Regions from separate parts of the Lysinibacillus telephonicus genome, predicted to be linked through region 2. Evidence: a T-box and tRNA genes for the amino acid it is inferred to sense, from the RefSeq annotation. Region 2 holds a T-box; the other holds one or more tRNA genes.

Region 1 (7,738 bases), 640 kb from region 2:
AGTGAAGAAGGTTTTCGGATCGTAAAACTCTGTTGTAAGGGAAGAACAAGTACAGTAGTAACTGGCTGTACCTTGACGGTACCTTATTAGAAAGCCACGGCTAACTACGTGCCAGCAGCCGCGGTAATACGTAGGTGGCAAGCGTTGTCCGGAATTATTGGGCGTAAAGCGCGCGCAGGCGGTCCTTTAAGTCTGATGTGAAAGCCCACGGCTCAACCGTGGAGGGTCATTGGAAACTGGAGGACTTGAGTGCAGAAGAGGAAAGTGGAATTCCAAGTGTAGCGGTGAAATGCGTAGAGATTTGGAGGAACACCAGTGGCGAAGGCGACTTTCTGGTCTGTAACTGACGCTGAGGCGCGAAAGCGTGGGGAGCAAACAGGATTAGATACCCTGGTAGTCCACGCCGTAAACGATGAGTGCTAAGTGTTAGGGGGTTTCCGCCCCTTAGTGCTGCAGCTAACGCATTAAGCACTCCGCCTGGGGAGTACGGTCGCAAGACTGAAACTCAAAGGAATTGACGGGGGCCCGCACAAGCGGTGGAGCATGTGGTTTAATTCGAAGCAACGCGAAGAACCTTACCAGGTCTTGACATCCCGCTGACCGCTATGGAGACATAGCCTTCCCTTCGGGGACAGCGGTGACAGGTGGTGCATGGTTGTCGTCAGCTCGTGTCGTGAGATGTTGGGTTAAGTCCCGCAACGAGCGCAACCCTTGAGATTAGTTGCCATCATTCAGTTGGGCACTCTAATCTGACTGCCGGTGATAAACCGGAGGAAGGTGGGGATGACGTCAAATCATCATGCCCCTTATGACCTGGGCTACACACGTGCTACAATGGACGGTACAAACGGTTGCCAACCCGCGAGGGGGAGCCAATCCGATAAAACCGTTCTCAGTTCGGATTGTAGGCTGCAACTCGCCTACATGAAGCTGGAATCGCTAGTAATCGCGGATCAGCATGCCGCGGTGAATACGTTCCCGGGCCTTGTACACACCGCCCGTCACACCACGAGAGTTTGTAACACCCGAAGTCGGTGAGGTAACCTTTTGGAGCCAGCCGCCGAAGGTGGGACAGATGATTGGGGTGAAGTCGTAACAAGGTAGCCGTATCGGAAGGTGCGGCTGGATCACCTCCTTTCTAAGGATTTGTCGAAAAGCGGAAAACACCCGCTTAGCTCGATAGCGGATTGGAGCGACTGAGTCGAAAACCTGTTTTCGAACGAAGGCGCGAAATCAGCGTACGAGCTGGTGTTTGAAGCTAGACATTACGGAATAGTTGATTTGATCAACTAACATTAACGTTTTGTGTTCAGTTTTGAAGAGTTCATGTAAATGAATTATCTTCAATTTAGTAATTTCGTTCTTTGAAAACTGGATAAAACGACATTGAAACAAACAAAGTTCAAGAAATTTATTGTAAGTTCTTAAGTCTTTTCTTTATAGAAAAGCTGTAACTAACTTCAAGGGTTTCGAGACACGAGCAGTACAAGGAAATGAACGAGTGAGGACCGGAGCGTACCTATGTACGTGAGGATTCGAACGAGTGAAATTGACGAAGTAATGCGATGTGTATCGGAAGCCGCAATTAGGTTAAGTTATGAAGGGCGCACGGTGAATGCCTTGGCACTAGGAGCCGATGAAGGACGGCACTAACACCGATATGCTTCGGGGAGCTGTAAGTAAGCTTTGATCCGGAGATTTCCGAATGGGGGAACCCACTGTTCGTAATGGAACAGTATCTTGACGTGAATTCATAGCGTCATGAAGGCATACCCAGGGAACTGAAACATCTAAGTACCTGGAGGAAGAGAAAGAAATTATTCGATTCCCTAAGTAGCGGCGAGCGAAACGGGAAGAGCCCAAACCAAGAGGCTTGCCTCTTGGGGTTGTAGGACACTCAATACAAGAGTTACAAAAGAATGAATTAGGCGAAGCGATCTGGAAAGGTCCGCCAGAGCAGGTAAAAGCCCTGTAGTCGAAAGTTCATTCCCTCTTGAGTGTATCCTGAGTACGGCGGAACACGTGAAATTCCGTCGGAATCCGGGAGGACCATCTCCCAAGGCTAAATACTCCCTAGTGACCGATAGTGAACCAGTACCGTGAGGGAAAGGTGAAAAGCACCCCGGGAGGGGAGTGAAATAGAACCTGAAACCGTGTGCCTACAAGTAGTTAGAGCCCGTTAATGGGTGATAGCGTGCCTTTTGTAGAATGAACCGGCGAGTTACGATTACGTGCAAGGTTAAGTTGTAGAAGACGGAGCCGCAGCGAAAGCGAGTCTGAATAGGGCGAATGAGTACGTGGTCGTAGACCCGAAACCAGGTGATCTACCCATGTCCAGGGTGAAGGTGAGGTAACACTCACTGGAGGCCCGAACCCACGCACGTTGAAAAGTGCGGGGATGAGGTGTGGGTAGCGGAGAAATTCCAATCGAACTTGGAGATAGCTGGTTCTCTCCGAAATAGCTTTAGGGCTAGCCTCGTGATTAAGAATACTGGAGGTAGAGCACTGTTTGGACTAGGGGGGCATCTCGCTTTACCGAATTCAGACAAACTCCGAATGCCAGATATTTATACACGGGAGTCAGACTGCGAGTGATAAGATCCGTAGTCAAAAGGGAAACAGCCCAGACCACCAGCTAAGGTCCCAAAGTAATCGTTAAGTGGAAAAGGATGTGGCGTTGCTTAGACAACCAGGATGTTGGCTTAGAAGCAGCCATCATTTAAAGAGTGCGTAATAGCTCACTGGTCGAGTGACGCTGCGCCGAAAATGTATCGGGGCTAAACGATTCACCGAAGCTGTGGATGGACATCTTAGATGTCCGTGGTAGGAGAGCGTTCTAAGTGCGTTGAAGTCAGACCGGAAGGACTGGTGGAGCGCTTAGAAGTGAGAATGCCGGTATGAGTAGCGAAAGATGGGTGAGAATCCCATCCACCGTATGACTAAGGTTTCCTGAGGAAGGCTCGTCCGCTCAGGGTTAGTCGGGACCTAAGTCGAGGCCGACAGGCGTAGACGATGGACAACAGGTTGATATTCCTGTACCACCTCCCCGCCGTTTGAGTAATGGGGGGACGCAGTAGGATAGGGTAAGCGCGCTGTTGGTTATGCGCGCCCAAGCAGTAAGGCGTGGAAGTAGGCAAATCCGCTTCCTAATACGCCAAGCTGTGATGGGGAGTTCGTATGAGCGAAGTACCTGATTTCACGCTGCCAAGAAAAGCCTCTAGCGAGGCGGGAGGTGCCCGTACCGCAAACCGACACAGGTAGTCGAGGAGAGAATCCTAAGGTGTGCGAGAGAACTCTCGTTAAGGAACTCGGCAAAATGACCCCGTAACTTCGGGAGAAGGGGTGCTCTCGTGAGAGAGCCGCAGTGAATAGGCCCAGGCGACTGTTTAGCAAAAACACAGGTCTCTGCAAAACCGTAAGGTGACGTATAGGGGCTGACGCCTGCCCGGTGCTGGAAGGTTAAGAGGAGGGGTTAGTGGCATCACGAAGCTCTGAATTGAAGCCCCAGTAAACGGCGGCCGTAACTATAACGGTCCTAAGGTAGCGAAATTCCTTGTCGGGTAAGTTCCGACCCGCACGAAAGGCGTAACGATCTGGGCACTGTCTCAACGAGAGACTCGGTGAAATTATAGTACCTGTGAAGATGCAGGTTACCCGCGACAGGACGGAAAGACCCCGTGGAGCTTTACTGTAGCTTGATATTGAATTTTGGCACAACTTGTACAGGATAGGTAGGAGCCAGAGAACTCGGAGCGCCAGCTTCGAGGGAGGCGTCGGTGGGATACTACCCTGGTTGTGTTGAAATTCTAACCCATACCCCTTAGCGGGGTAGGAGACAGTGTCAGGTGGACAGTTTGACTGGGGCGGTCGCCTCCTAAAAGGTAACGGAGGCGCCCAAAGGTTCCCTCAGAATGGTTGGAAATCATTCGTAGAGTGTAAAGGCACAAGGGAGCTTGACTGCGAGACCTACAAGTCGAGCAGGGTCGAAAGACGGGCTTAGTGATCCGGTGGTTCCGCATGGAAGGGCCATCGCTCAACGGATAAAAGCTACCCCGGGGATAACAGGCTTATCTCCCCCAAGAGTCCACATCGACGGGGAGGTTTGGCACCTCGATGTCGGCTCATCGCATCCTGGGGCTGTAGTCGGTCCCAAGGGTTGGGCTGTTCGCCCATTAAAGCGGTACGCGAGCTGGGTTCAGAACGTCGTGAGACAGTTCGGTCCCTATCCGTCGTGGGCGTAGGAAATTTGAGAGGAGCTGTCCTTAGTACGAGAGGACCGGGATGGACACACCGCTGGTGTACCAGTTGTCTTGCCAAAGGCATCGCTGGGTAGCTATGTGTGGACGGGATAAGTGCTGAAAGCATCTAAGCATGAAGCCCCCCTCAAGATGAGATTTCCCATTACGCAAGTAAGTAAGATCCCTCAAAGACGATGAGGTAGATAGGTTCGAGGTGGAAGTGTGGCGACACATGGAGCTGACGAATACTAATCGATCGAGGACTTAACCAAAATTTTGAACGTATTCAATGTCTTTATCCAGTTTTGAGAGAACGAACTCTCAATTAAATAAAGGAACTTCGCCTAAGAGCGCAACATCCTGTTGCAACGGCGAAGCCAGCACATCCATGTGCAAGTGAAGTGATGATGGCAAAGAGGTCACACCCGTTCCCATACCGAACACGGAAGTTAAGCTCTTTAGCGCCGATGGTAGTTGGGGGCTTCCCCCTGTGAGAGTAGGACGTCGCTTCGCTTATTTTTTATGTGGAGGATTAGCTCAGCTGGGAGAGCACCTGCCTTACAAGCAGGGGGTCGGCGGTTCGAGCCCGTCATCCTCCACCATATATGCCGGTGTAGCTCAGTTGGTAGAGCAACTGACTTGTAATCAGTAGGTCGTGGGTTCGACTCCTATCGCCGGCACCATTTTTTCGAGCCATTAGCTCAGTGGTAGAGCATCTGACTTTTAATCAGAGGGTCGAAGGTTCAAGTCCTTCATGGCTCACCAGTTTTAATATTAATGCGGGTGTGGCGGAATTGGCAGACGCACTAGACTTAGGATCTAGCGCCGTAAGGCGTGGAGGTTCGACTCCCTTCACCCGCACCATTTATTTAGCGCCCGTAGCTCAATTGGATAGAGCGTCTGACTACGGATCAGAAGGTTGTGGGTTCGACTCCTGCCGGGCGCGCCAATACATACATTGTTTTTAGTATATAGTTTAAATTTAGCGAATTAAATAGGGGCATAGTTCAACGGTAGAATAGAGGTCTCCAAAACCTTTGGTGTGGGTTCGATTCCTACTGCCCCTGCCATTATTTTTAAGCATGATGGCGGCTGTGGCGAAGTGGTTAACGCACCGGATTGTGGTTCCGGCATTCGTGGGTTCGATTCCCATCAGCCGCCCCATTTAAAATTTAAGACTGAACTTTTAAGATATATTTTTGGGGTATAGCCAAGCGGTAAGGCAACGGATTTTGATTCCGTCATGCCCAGGTTCGAATCCTGGTACCCCAGCCATTTTCGAGGAAGTAGTTCAAAATCGATAACTCTGGGGCCTTAGCTCAGCTGGGAGAGCGCCTGCCTTGCACGCAGGAGGTCAGCGGTTCGATCCCGCTAGGCTCCACCATTGAAATGTAAATACGGAGGAATACCCAAGTCCGGCTGAAGGGATCGGTCTTGAAAACCGACAGGCGGGTTAAACCGCGCGGGGGTTCGAATCCCTCTTCCTCCGCCATTTTCTTTAAATTTGATTTTATAATATTATCGCGGGGTGGAGCACGAACGAATAAGCTTCGTAGAAATGCTTCAGCATAACGATTTCGCAGACATCTTGAATGGCTTATCGAAATCGGGACGGTTCGAGATTTACTTAATGCGTTATGACAAAGTTTATATCTGATAACTAATATTACCGCGGGGTGGAGCAGTTCGGTAGCTCGTCGGGCTCATAACCCGAAGGTCACAGGTTCAAATCCTGTCCCCGCAACCAAAAGGTCCCGTGGTGTAGCGGTTAACATGCCTGCCTGTCACGCAGGAGATCGCCGGTTCGATCCCGGTCGGGACCGCCATTTAAAATGGGTCGATAGCTCAGTTGGTAGAGCATTTGACTGAAGCTCAAAGTGTCGGCGGTTCGATTCCGTCTCGACCCACCATTAAGCGGGTGTAGTTTAATGGTAAAACCTCAGCCTTCCAAGCTGATGTCGTGGGTTCGATTCCCATCACCCGCTCCAATAGGGGCCTATAGCTCAGCTGGTTAGAGCGCACGCCTGATAAGCGTGAGGTCGATGGTTCAAGTCCATTTAGGCCCACCATAACAATATTCCGAAGTAGCTCAGTGGTAGAGCAATCGGCTGTTAACCGATCGGTCGTAGGTTCGAGTCCTACCTTCGGAGCCATATGGGGAAGTACTCAAGAGGCTGAAGAGGCGCCCCTGCTAAGGGTGTAGGTCGGGTAACCGGCGCGAGGGTTCAAATCCCTCCTTCTCCGCCATACATAATGTTTTGGCCCGTTGGTCAAGTGGTTAAGACACCGCCCTTTCACGGCGGTAACACGGGTTCGAATCCCGTACGGGTCATAAATAAATCGTAGTAATTAAATAAATAATCTAGTGAAAGTATCTTAGGGAGATCCTCTAAAGAGTAGGACGTCGCTAGGCAAAAAAGCCCGATTCTTATGAATCGGGCTTTAGTGTATCTGCAATAGGAGGTAGAAATCCCCTTATTTTATCATCTTTATTTTTTTGTTCACTCAGCATCTATACTTTTTAAAAATTTATAGCGATTCAACTTGTTGCCCTAAGTGAAGGTGCACGAATGGTATATTAGTTTCTATGCTAATTATGGGCAAGATTCATATCGTTTTTCAAAGAATAAACCATTAACTTTGTTCTTACCAAAATAAATTTAAAATAACAATTTTGTTATGCCGAATTAACTTAAAAGAAAAAGTTAATTCGGCATTTTTTATTCCTCTACCAAATAATGATAAATATCATACTGCACTGGTTGCTCTAATACTAAATTCATTGTTACAACGGATAGGTTGTTTCCTTTACCATCAGGCATTGTTTCGTTTTTAGCGCTATCCTTTAAAATATCCACTTTGCCCAAATAGTAGAAGTCGGTCCCTTCACCATCATCTTTTTTAGTGAATAAGTGAATATCCATATCATTTTCTTTATAGGAAAGTATAGTTTTTACTTCATTAGAATCAAGATTAAGTCGATTTCGTGTAAACCATCTAAACAGTTCGGGTGCTAAAAATTCATCACCATATGCCTGACTAGATTCTACTTTATCTTTTTTATGGTATGTAACAAATATCGGACAAGTATTATATTTAGCACGATAACCATAAATTGTGGATGAATCATCATGCGGCCAGTTTAAAAGTCTACATACGTCTCTTCTTGAATACTTCTCATACAATGTTAATGGCTGTGTTTTATTATACTTTTCATTTTTTATATAAGCACATTTAATAATATCTACAATATAGTTATTGAAGTTTAAATCTCGTAAACTCTCTTGAATCTCCTCATTAAATTGGTAGTTTCCATTTACTAATTCAATGATTGGTTTAAATCTATACTTTTTCACGTCGTTTTGAACATGAAACTTAAGAGAAAACATATTTTCAACGGATTCAATTGTTTTTTTATCGTAGTAGGTACCAAAGTCCATGAGATTTTGAATGTAATCAGTTTTTGAAATTACAGGATTTAGGAGTAGCATGTTTATCAG
Region 2 (7,738 bases):
AAACAACGCCTAGTTCCTTCAATAAATTAATTTTTAAGTAATAACAACTCAAGCTCGTTAAGTTTTTCCTCGAATACTTTGCAAGCTTCTTGAATAGGTGTCGGCGACTCCATATCCACTCCTGCAGCCTTTAATACATTAATCGGGAAATCAGAACATCCTGCTTTTAAGAAATTATTAATATAACGCTCAACAGCAGGCTGACCCTCCTCTAAAATTTGCTTGCTTAATGCAGTTGCTGCACTTTGGCCTGTTGCATATTGATATACATAATAATTGTAATAGAAGTGAGGTATACGTGCCCACTCAAGGCCAATTTCCTCATCAACCGTCATCGCATCTCCGAAATATTGTTTGTTTAAATCATAATATATTTCAGTCAAACGCTCAGCCGTAATTGCTTCTCCGTTACGATCTATCTCATGAACAATATGCTCAAATTCCGCGAACATTGTTTGACGGAAAACAGTACTTCTAAATCCGTCTAACCAATGATTTAGTAGATAAATTTTATGCTCTGGATCTTCAGTTGTTTTTAATAAATAATCGAATAATAGTTCTTCATTACATGTTGAAGCTACTTCTGCTACAAAAATTGAATAATCTGCATATGGATATGGTTGATTTAGACGTGTGTAATAGCTATGCATACTATGACCAAATTCATGTGCTAAAGTAAATAAATTATTTAAGTTATTTTGCCAGTTCATTAACACAAAAGGATTTGTACCATACGTACCAGAAGAATACGCCCCGCTGCGTTTTCCCTTATTTTCAAGAACATCCACCCAGCGGCTCTCTAATCCTTTTTGTACGATGGATTGATATTCTTCTCCTAACGGTTCAAAACTTTTTACCATCATATCTTTTGCTTTTTCATAAGGCATGTCTATTTTTACTTCCTTTACGAGAGGAGTAAATAAATCATACATATGGAGCTCATCTACTCCTAGTATTTGCTTGCGAAGTGCTACATAACGGTGAAGCACAGGCAAATATTCATGGATTGTTGAAATAAGCTGATCGTATACTTTTTCAGGGATATAGTTATTGCTCATAGCTGCGTGGCGAGCTGAGTTATACTTGCGAATTCGAGCACTTACATTATGAGCCTTTACATTACCAGCCAACGTCGAAGCAAATGTATTTTTAAACTTTCCGTAAGTTTCATACATTGCCTTAAATGCACCTTCGCGCACATCACGTTTATCGCTCTCTAAAAACGTAATATAATTACCATGTGTTAACGGTACTTCTTCACCTTCATCATTTTTTACATGTGGAAATTCAAGATCTGCGTTATTTAATGCACTAAAAGTACTTCCTGATGCACCTGTTACTTCTGAAAACTGAGCTAATAATTCTTCTTTATCAGCAGTTAATACATGAGGACGTTGTAAATTTAGTTCTTTTAACATTTGATTATATAATTTTAATGGCTCGTACTCATCTAGATAATTTTGAATTTTTTCTTCTTCAATGGATAAAATTTCTGGAGTAATAAACGACCAAGCTGCAGAAAGCTTTGCACCCAAAGAACGTACTCTGCCTTCCATTCCTTGATATTTTGCATTTGTAGTATCTTGGTCATGTTTTAAATGGCTGTAAACATAAAGTTTCCCAAAACGCTCTGACACCATATCGCTAAATTGAAGTGTATCATATAAAGTTTTCGCACTTTCAGCAACTTTTCCTTTATATTTTTCTGCCTCAGGTAGTAGAGATTCAATTGCTTTAAACTCTTCTTCCCATGCTGCATCTGACGGGAAAATTCCTTCTAAATCCCATGTTAATTCTACAGGTACTTCTTCACGAGTTAATACTTTTTTCGCCATTGGAAAAGCCTCCGATACGTATTTATTTCTGAATTCAAATCATATTCCCATTTTCTCAATATTTATAGTTGATTGCAAGAAAATGGCTATACAGTTGATTAGTTAACTCCATCTCAAGGCAAGGCTGATGTGGATGATTTATGGAGAGTGATTGCAAAATACAACAATAGTTTTTAACAGCACAAACTGTACGTTTTGTTTCAGGTAAACTTGCCCATTTTAAAAAATAATTAATGGCTTGATTGTTCATATTTGAAAGCTGCAATTGCTGAATGTGCAAAAAATAAAATAATGCTGCCTGCCATTCTACTGTATATAAACTTATTGCATCACTCTCTTGAACTGGAACTCCAATAAATTTTGGCAACGTTTGGATGTTTAGACGAAGCTCATAAATACTCCTTAAAAATAAGTCATTCACACCTTTTCTACTTAATAATACTCTTGATTTTAAATAGTTATGTGTATAAGCATGGTATAGCCATACATATTGAGAAAATTCTTTTCTTGTAATCACTTTAGGCAGATAAAATGGGAATTTTTGATTAGTTATCGGCAAAGCTTGTACTTTTGATATAAAATAATTTCCACGAAGGAACATTAAGTTTGATAAATAAATAAATTGTCGCATAGTTGGATCGTACAACATAATATATTGTTGTTGATTAGATGATAAGATAAATTGCTGAAGCTGCTTAGGCAAGGAAATTTTCATAATGCCCTCTTGGAATTCTTTATTAACAGGTTGAGCAGGAATCCATATGGGACTAATAAAATCTCTTTCATAGCCTGTATTCCTTTGTTCTTTTTTCTCTAACGATATCGGGCTACATTGAAACTCGACTGCAAAGCGATGACCACCCTCTTTTATAAGTAAATCCGGCCGTTGTTTTAAATTTTGCAAGTAAGGTTCTAATTGTACATCAATATGTTGCGAGTGGAAAAATTGATACAGTTGCTCTTTTCCTAATAAATGGCGCTCCGTTTCACGTTCTGAAAAGTACTTATCACAAAGACTATTGGAATTATGTGCAAAATGGGGAATTTTAAATGTACCAATTTTAAATTGAAGTTGTTGCTTACATTGTGGGCAATAGAATTTTGTCGTTTGTCGAAGTTGTTTTAAGGCTGTCTTTGGTATGCTTGAGTTCAAAATAACTTGCTCGTGTCGATCAGTAAGAGCTACAAGCATAAAAAACCTCCTTCTCTTTTATTCTAAAAAGAAGAAGAAATGTATTCAAGCAACAAATTTAAAATTTTTATATTGTAGCAACTGCCTTTAAAAAAAGATATCAGCGAAAAACTTGATTTTTTAATTAAAAAAAGAGACGCCTCATCTTTGGACAAGACATCTCTCAAAATTATGCGAAGTATTCGATAACAGTTTCGAAACAATTTTCAGCCATGATTGTTTCACCATATTCTTGAAGACGATAAATTGTAATTTTAGAACTGTTTAAGTATTCATTAATAATAGATCGAATATTTAAGCGTTCTTCTTTTTCAACATCCGAGAAATCTATCGCTGCATAATAATATTTTTCGTATTTATACAATGATGAGTGTAGTCCGTATGAAACAAGTCGATTTGCCACAGGAATAATTTCATCAATGTCTTTAAATTTATAAATTGAAATATTTGTGATTCCTTGATGTTCTTGATTTGCTTCTTCATCAAATGAATCAAAAATAGATTCGTCTAATTTATTATGAGCAGCTTCTCGATGTTCCTCAAAACTCGAAAGCAAAGAGTTGGACTCTCCATCAGCATTAAGGTTTGCACGAGTCACAATGACTTCTAGACCATGTTCAGAAGCGTTCACGTGAATCCAAATTGGGCCATCTAAATCAAAGTAATCTTCAGTGTTTATTTCGCCAATCATATCCCAGAAAAGTTCTTCCCCTTTTGCTCTGTTATACCAAATTTCTTCGCGACTATAGCCACGATCCTCTATATCACGATAAGTAATAAAGAGCTTAATTGTGTTTTCGTTTACGCGTTCGATGTCCATTAGACTTCAACTCCCTTCACAGTCATTCGTTGAAAAACAAAGAAAGCGTTCTTAGTATGTTTTGATTGCATAGTTTTAGTCTTGCAATTCAAATTATTACAACGATATAGAACAAAACAGTATTTATTTATATTAATATGCTTTATTCTATAATTCTATTGTATGATTACCTAAATAAAATGAAAAGGGAAAAACATCATCCAAACAAAATAATTTGAATATTGAAATTGTAGTAGACTATACATTCGAAATCAAGTGTAAAATTTTGAAAAGATTTAATAATTATATGTGATTTTTATTCGAATGTATTCCCTGCAAATTATCTTATCTGTACTAATAAAATAAAACAAAAATCGATAAAATAAAACAAAAATCGATAAAATCCAACTAAAATGGATTTTATCGACGTTTCTCTAATTCCTAATTTACCATTCGTTGAGCTTCAAGCAATTGGAATGCTCTTACTTTTCTTGGCAAGAATCGACGAATCTCATCTTCATTATATCCAACTTGTAATCGTTTTTCGTCTAAAATAATAGGGCGACGCAACAAGCCAGGATATTCTTGAATTAATTCATATAGTTGTTGTAAAGGAAGGCTTTCAACATCTACATTTAATTTTTGGAAAATTTTAGAACGTGTTGAGATAATTTCATCCGTACCATCTTCAGTCATTCGCAATATTTCTTTAATTTCACTAATTGTTAAAGGCTCTGAAAAAATATTGCGTTCTCTATATGGAATGTCATGTTCTTCTAACCATGCTTTAGCTTTTCTACATGATGTACAGCTTGGAGAGGTAAATAATGTTACAATCATTATTACACTTCCTTTCTTAGTGGTTTAATCTATTTTCAAGCTCTTATTAATTTAGAATTAATTTAATTTAAGATTATGTTTTTATTATACATCATTCTTTCCCATTTGGATATAGTCTACCAATAAAAAAGATGTAACAGATAATATTTATTGTGAACAAATATTCTCTATAATACAGACATTTTCATTATCAATAGCTATAGCTATAATTTATATTCCCTCTATATTCCAAGTTCAAACATATCCTAAAAAAATTCTTACACTACTTATCCCATTCTCAATTAGTCGACATTAATCGAGAAATAATCATAACTTTCTGTTAATTGCAACGCTTTTTTACAGAAAATTATTTTGTTAAAATATTTTTTATTAATACAATGTTAGCCAAACTCATACTTTTTCATTCCAATTTTAGAAAGAAAATATCATTTGCTTTTATACCTGTTTTTTTATATAATTTTTAAACAAATTGGAAAAACTATGACAAAGAGTAGTACATTTGATTTCCGTGCATAGAGAATCTGTGGTTGGTGCAAACAGAAGACGGAACAAATGGAATGGACTTTCGAGTTGGCTTTATGAACCTTAGTAGTAAAGCTCGTACACTTCACGTTACGAAGATCAAGTGGTCGAACTTTTTTCGACAAGCTGGGTGGTACCGCGGATTCAACATCATTCGTCCCTATACGTTAATCGTATGGACGCATGATGTTTTTTTATTTGGTGGTAAAAAGCACTCGCCTGCTTTGCCAAACTAAATTGATTTTTCATATAGGAGGATTTTTTATGAAAACTATCTTTTCAGGAGTTCAACCAACAGGAGTTATTACATTGGGAAATTATATCGGAGCATTTATGCAATTTCCTTTACTTCAAGATGAAGGCAATGCAATATATTGTATTGTTGACCAACACGCAATTACTGTTCCACAAGATCCGAAAGAATTACAGCAAAACATTCGTACACTCGCTGCAACATATTTAGCTACAGGAATTGATCCAAATAAAGCAACTCTATTCATTCAATCTGAAGTACCGGCGCACGCACAAGCAGGATGGATGTTACAATGTGTTGCAACAATTGGTGAATTAGAACGTATGACACAATTTAAAGACAAATCTGAAGGAAAAGAATCTGTAACAGCAGGTCTTTTAACGTACCCACCATTAATGGCTGGCGATATCCTTTTATATAATACAAACATTGTACCAGTTGGTGATGATCAAAAGCAGCATATCGAATTAACACGTGATCTTGCAGAACGATTTAATAAACGTTATGGAGAAGTATTTGTTATTCCTGAAATTCAATTGCCAAAAGCAGGCGCACGTATTAAATCATTACAAGAACCAACTAAGAAAATGAGTAAATCTGATCCAAATACTAAGGCAACAATTCGATTCTTAGATACACCAAAACAAATTGAAAAGAAAATTAAATCCGCTGTTACGGATTCTGATGGTTATGTAGCTTTTGATGAAGAAAATAAGCCAGGTGTTTCAAACTTATTAACAATCGAGTCCGCTGTAACAGGCATCGATATCGAAACACTTGTTAAAAAATATGAAGGCTTGGGCTATGGTGCATTTAAAGAGGGTGTAGCAACAAGTCTAATCGAGCACCTATCCCCTATACAGGAAAGATTCAATGAATTAATTAACTCAGATGAACTAGACAAAATTTTAGATGAAGGCGCCCAAAAAGCAAATGCAATCGCTTCTAAAACGATTAGCAGAATGGAGAGCGCGATGGGATTAGGTCGAAAATTAAAATAAATAATACAATTAACGACCCGATCCCTAAGTATAATTCATAAGTTCCAAGTATGAATGCCCAAACAGCAGACCATGAATAACCGAGTGTTCTATAATTTAAATATAGTAAAAGATTGCCAAAAGACATAACACAAATGCCATAGTTAAATAAAAAAAGAATAAAACGAAACATGTCCACCTTCCTTTATTAAGTTAATATTCATTTTGCCATATAAAAATGCCTTTAGCTTTTCGCTAAAGGCATTTTTGTTATCGACAAAGTTCTATTTTCTATTATTGAACTTAATCTATTTTTCTTAATAATAAACTTGCATTATGTCCACCAAAGCCTAATGAATTACTCATTGCATATTCAACATATTGTTGTCGCGCTTTGTTTGGAACATAATCTAAATCACATTCAGGATCTGGAGTTGTTAAGTTAATTGTTGGAGGTAAAATACCTTCTTTTAAGGCAAGAGCAGTAAAGATTGCCTCTACACCGCCAGCTGCCCCCAATAAATGTCCTGTCATTGATTTTGTTGAGCTCATTGCTAATTTATAAGCATGCTCACCAAATACTGATTTAACAGCCATTGTCTCGAATAAATCGTTATATGGCGTACTTGTTCCGTGTGCGTTAATATATCCAACTTGTGTTGGATCAATTCCACCATCATCTATTGCTTGTTGAATTGCGCGGGCAGCTCCCTCTCCATTTGGAGCAGGCGCTGTAATATGATGAGCATCCCCTGTTGAACCATAGCCAACAATTTCTGCATAAATTTTGGCACCGCGAGCTTTCGCAAATTCATAGTCTTCAAGTACTAGAACTCCTGCTCCTTCTGCGATAACGAATCCATCGCGATTTGCATCAAACGGACGAGAAGCAGTTTCTGGATCAGGGTTTAGTGATAATGCTGTACTTGAGCAGAAACCAGCAACTGCCATGTTAACAATAGGAGCCTCAGCACCGCCAGTTATCATCACGTCTGCATCACCGCGTTGAATAACTTTAAATGCATCACCAATCGAGTTTGTACCTGATGCACAAGCAGTTACTGAACAAGAATTAATGCCCTTTGCACCTAAGTGTATTGAAACTTGACCAGAAGCCATATTTGGAATCATCATTGGTACGAAGAATGGGCTTACTCGACGTACACCTCGTTGCTGGAACATTTCAAATTGATTTTCAAACGTTTCCATACCACCAATACCAGATCCAATCCAAACACCAACTTTATGTGCAATATCGTCTGTAATTGTTAAATTAGCATCTTTTACTGCCATAATTGATGAAGCAAGTGCATAATG

What was found. The T-box of region 2 lies ahead of trpS (tryptophan--tRNA ligase). A T-box ahead of a tRNA ligase gene usually reads a tRNA of that ligase, here a tRNA-Trp.
Region 1: it encodes a tRNA-Trp, which carries the amino acid that the T-box ahead of trpS (tryptophan--tRNA ligase) is inferred to sense. The anticodon was not compared.

What each region holds. Positions count from the first base shown of each region.
Region 1 covers NZ_CP155468.1:539,059-546,796, forward strand. Annotated here, with positions in the region: rRNA gene MKY04_RS02525 (16S ribosomal RNA) at 1-1,138, shown strand, start outside; rRNA gene MKY04_RS02530 (23S ribosomal RNA) at 1,589-4,510, shown strand; rRNA gene rrf (5S ribosomal RNA) at 4,636-4,751, shown strand; tRNA gene MKY04_RS02540 (tRNA-Val) at 4,765-4,840, shown strand; tRNA gene MKY04_RS02545 (tRNA-Thr) at 4,846-4,921, shown strand; tRNA gene MKY04_RS02550 (tRNA-Lys) at 4,929-5,003, shown strand; tRNA gene MKY04_RS02555 (tRNA-Leu) at 5,018-5,102, shown strand; tRNA gene MKY04_RS02560 (tRNA-Arg) at 5,111-5,187, shown strand; tRNA gene MKY04_RS02565 (tRNA-Trp) at 5,235-5,308, shown strand; tRNA gene MKY04_RS02570 (tRNA-His) at 5,327-5,402, shown strand; tRNA gene MKY04_RS02575 (tRNA-Gln) at 5,439-5,513, shown strand; tRNA gene MKY04_RS02580 (tRNA-Ala) at 5,547-5,622, shown strand; tRNA gene MKY04_RS02585 (tRNA-Ser) at 5,638-5,730, shown strand; tRNA gene MKY04_RS02590 (tRNA-Met) at 5,909-5,985, shown strand; tRNA gene MKY04_RS02595 (tRNA-Asp) at 5,989-6,064, shown strand; tRNA gene MKY04_RS02600 (tRNA-Phe) at 6,073-6,148, shown strand; tRNA gene MKY04_RS02605 (tRNA-Gly) at 6,153-6,226, shown strand; tRNA gene MKY04_RS02610 (tRNA-Ile) at 6,231-6,307, shown strand; tRNA gene MKY04_RS02615 (tRNA-Asn) at 6,317-6,391, shown strand; tRNA gene MKY04_RS02620 (tRNA-Ser) at 6,395-6,485, shown strand; tRNA gene MKY04_RS02625 (tRNA-Glu) at 6,499-6,570, shown strand; gene MKY04_RS02630 (DEAD/DEAH box helicase) at 6,959-7,738, opposite strand, start outside.
Region 2 covers NZ_CP155468.1:1,176,547-1,184,284, reverse strand. Annotated here, with positions in the region: gene pepF (oligoendopeptidase F) at 27-1,835, opposite strand; gene MKY04_RS05535 (competence protein CoiA) at 1,891-3,027, opposite strand; gene mecA (adaptor protein MecA) at 3,197-3,847, opposite strand; gene spxA (transcriptional regulator SpxA) at 4,268-4,663, opposite strand; T-box leader at 5,138-5,353, shown strand; gene trpS (tryptophan--tRNA ligase) at 5,453-6,442, shown strand; gene fabF (beta-ketoacyl-ACP synthase II) at 6,725-7,738, opposite strand, start outside.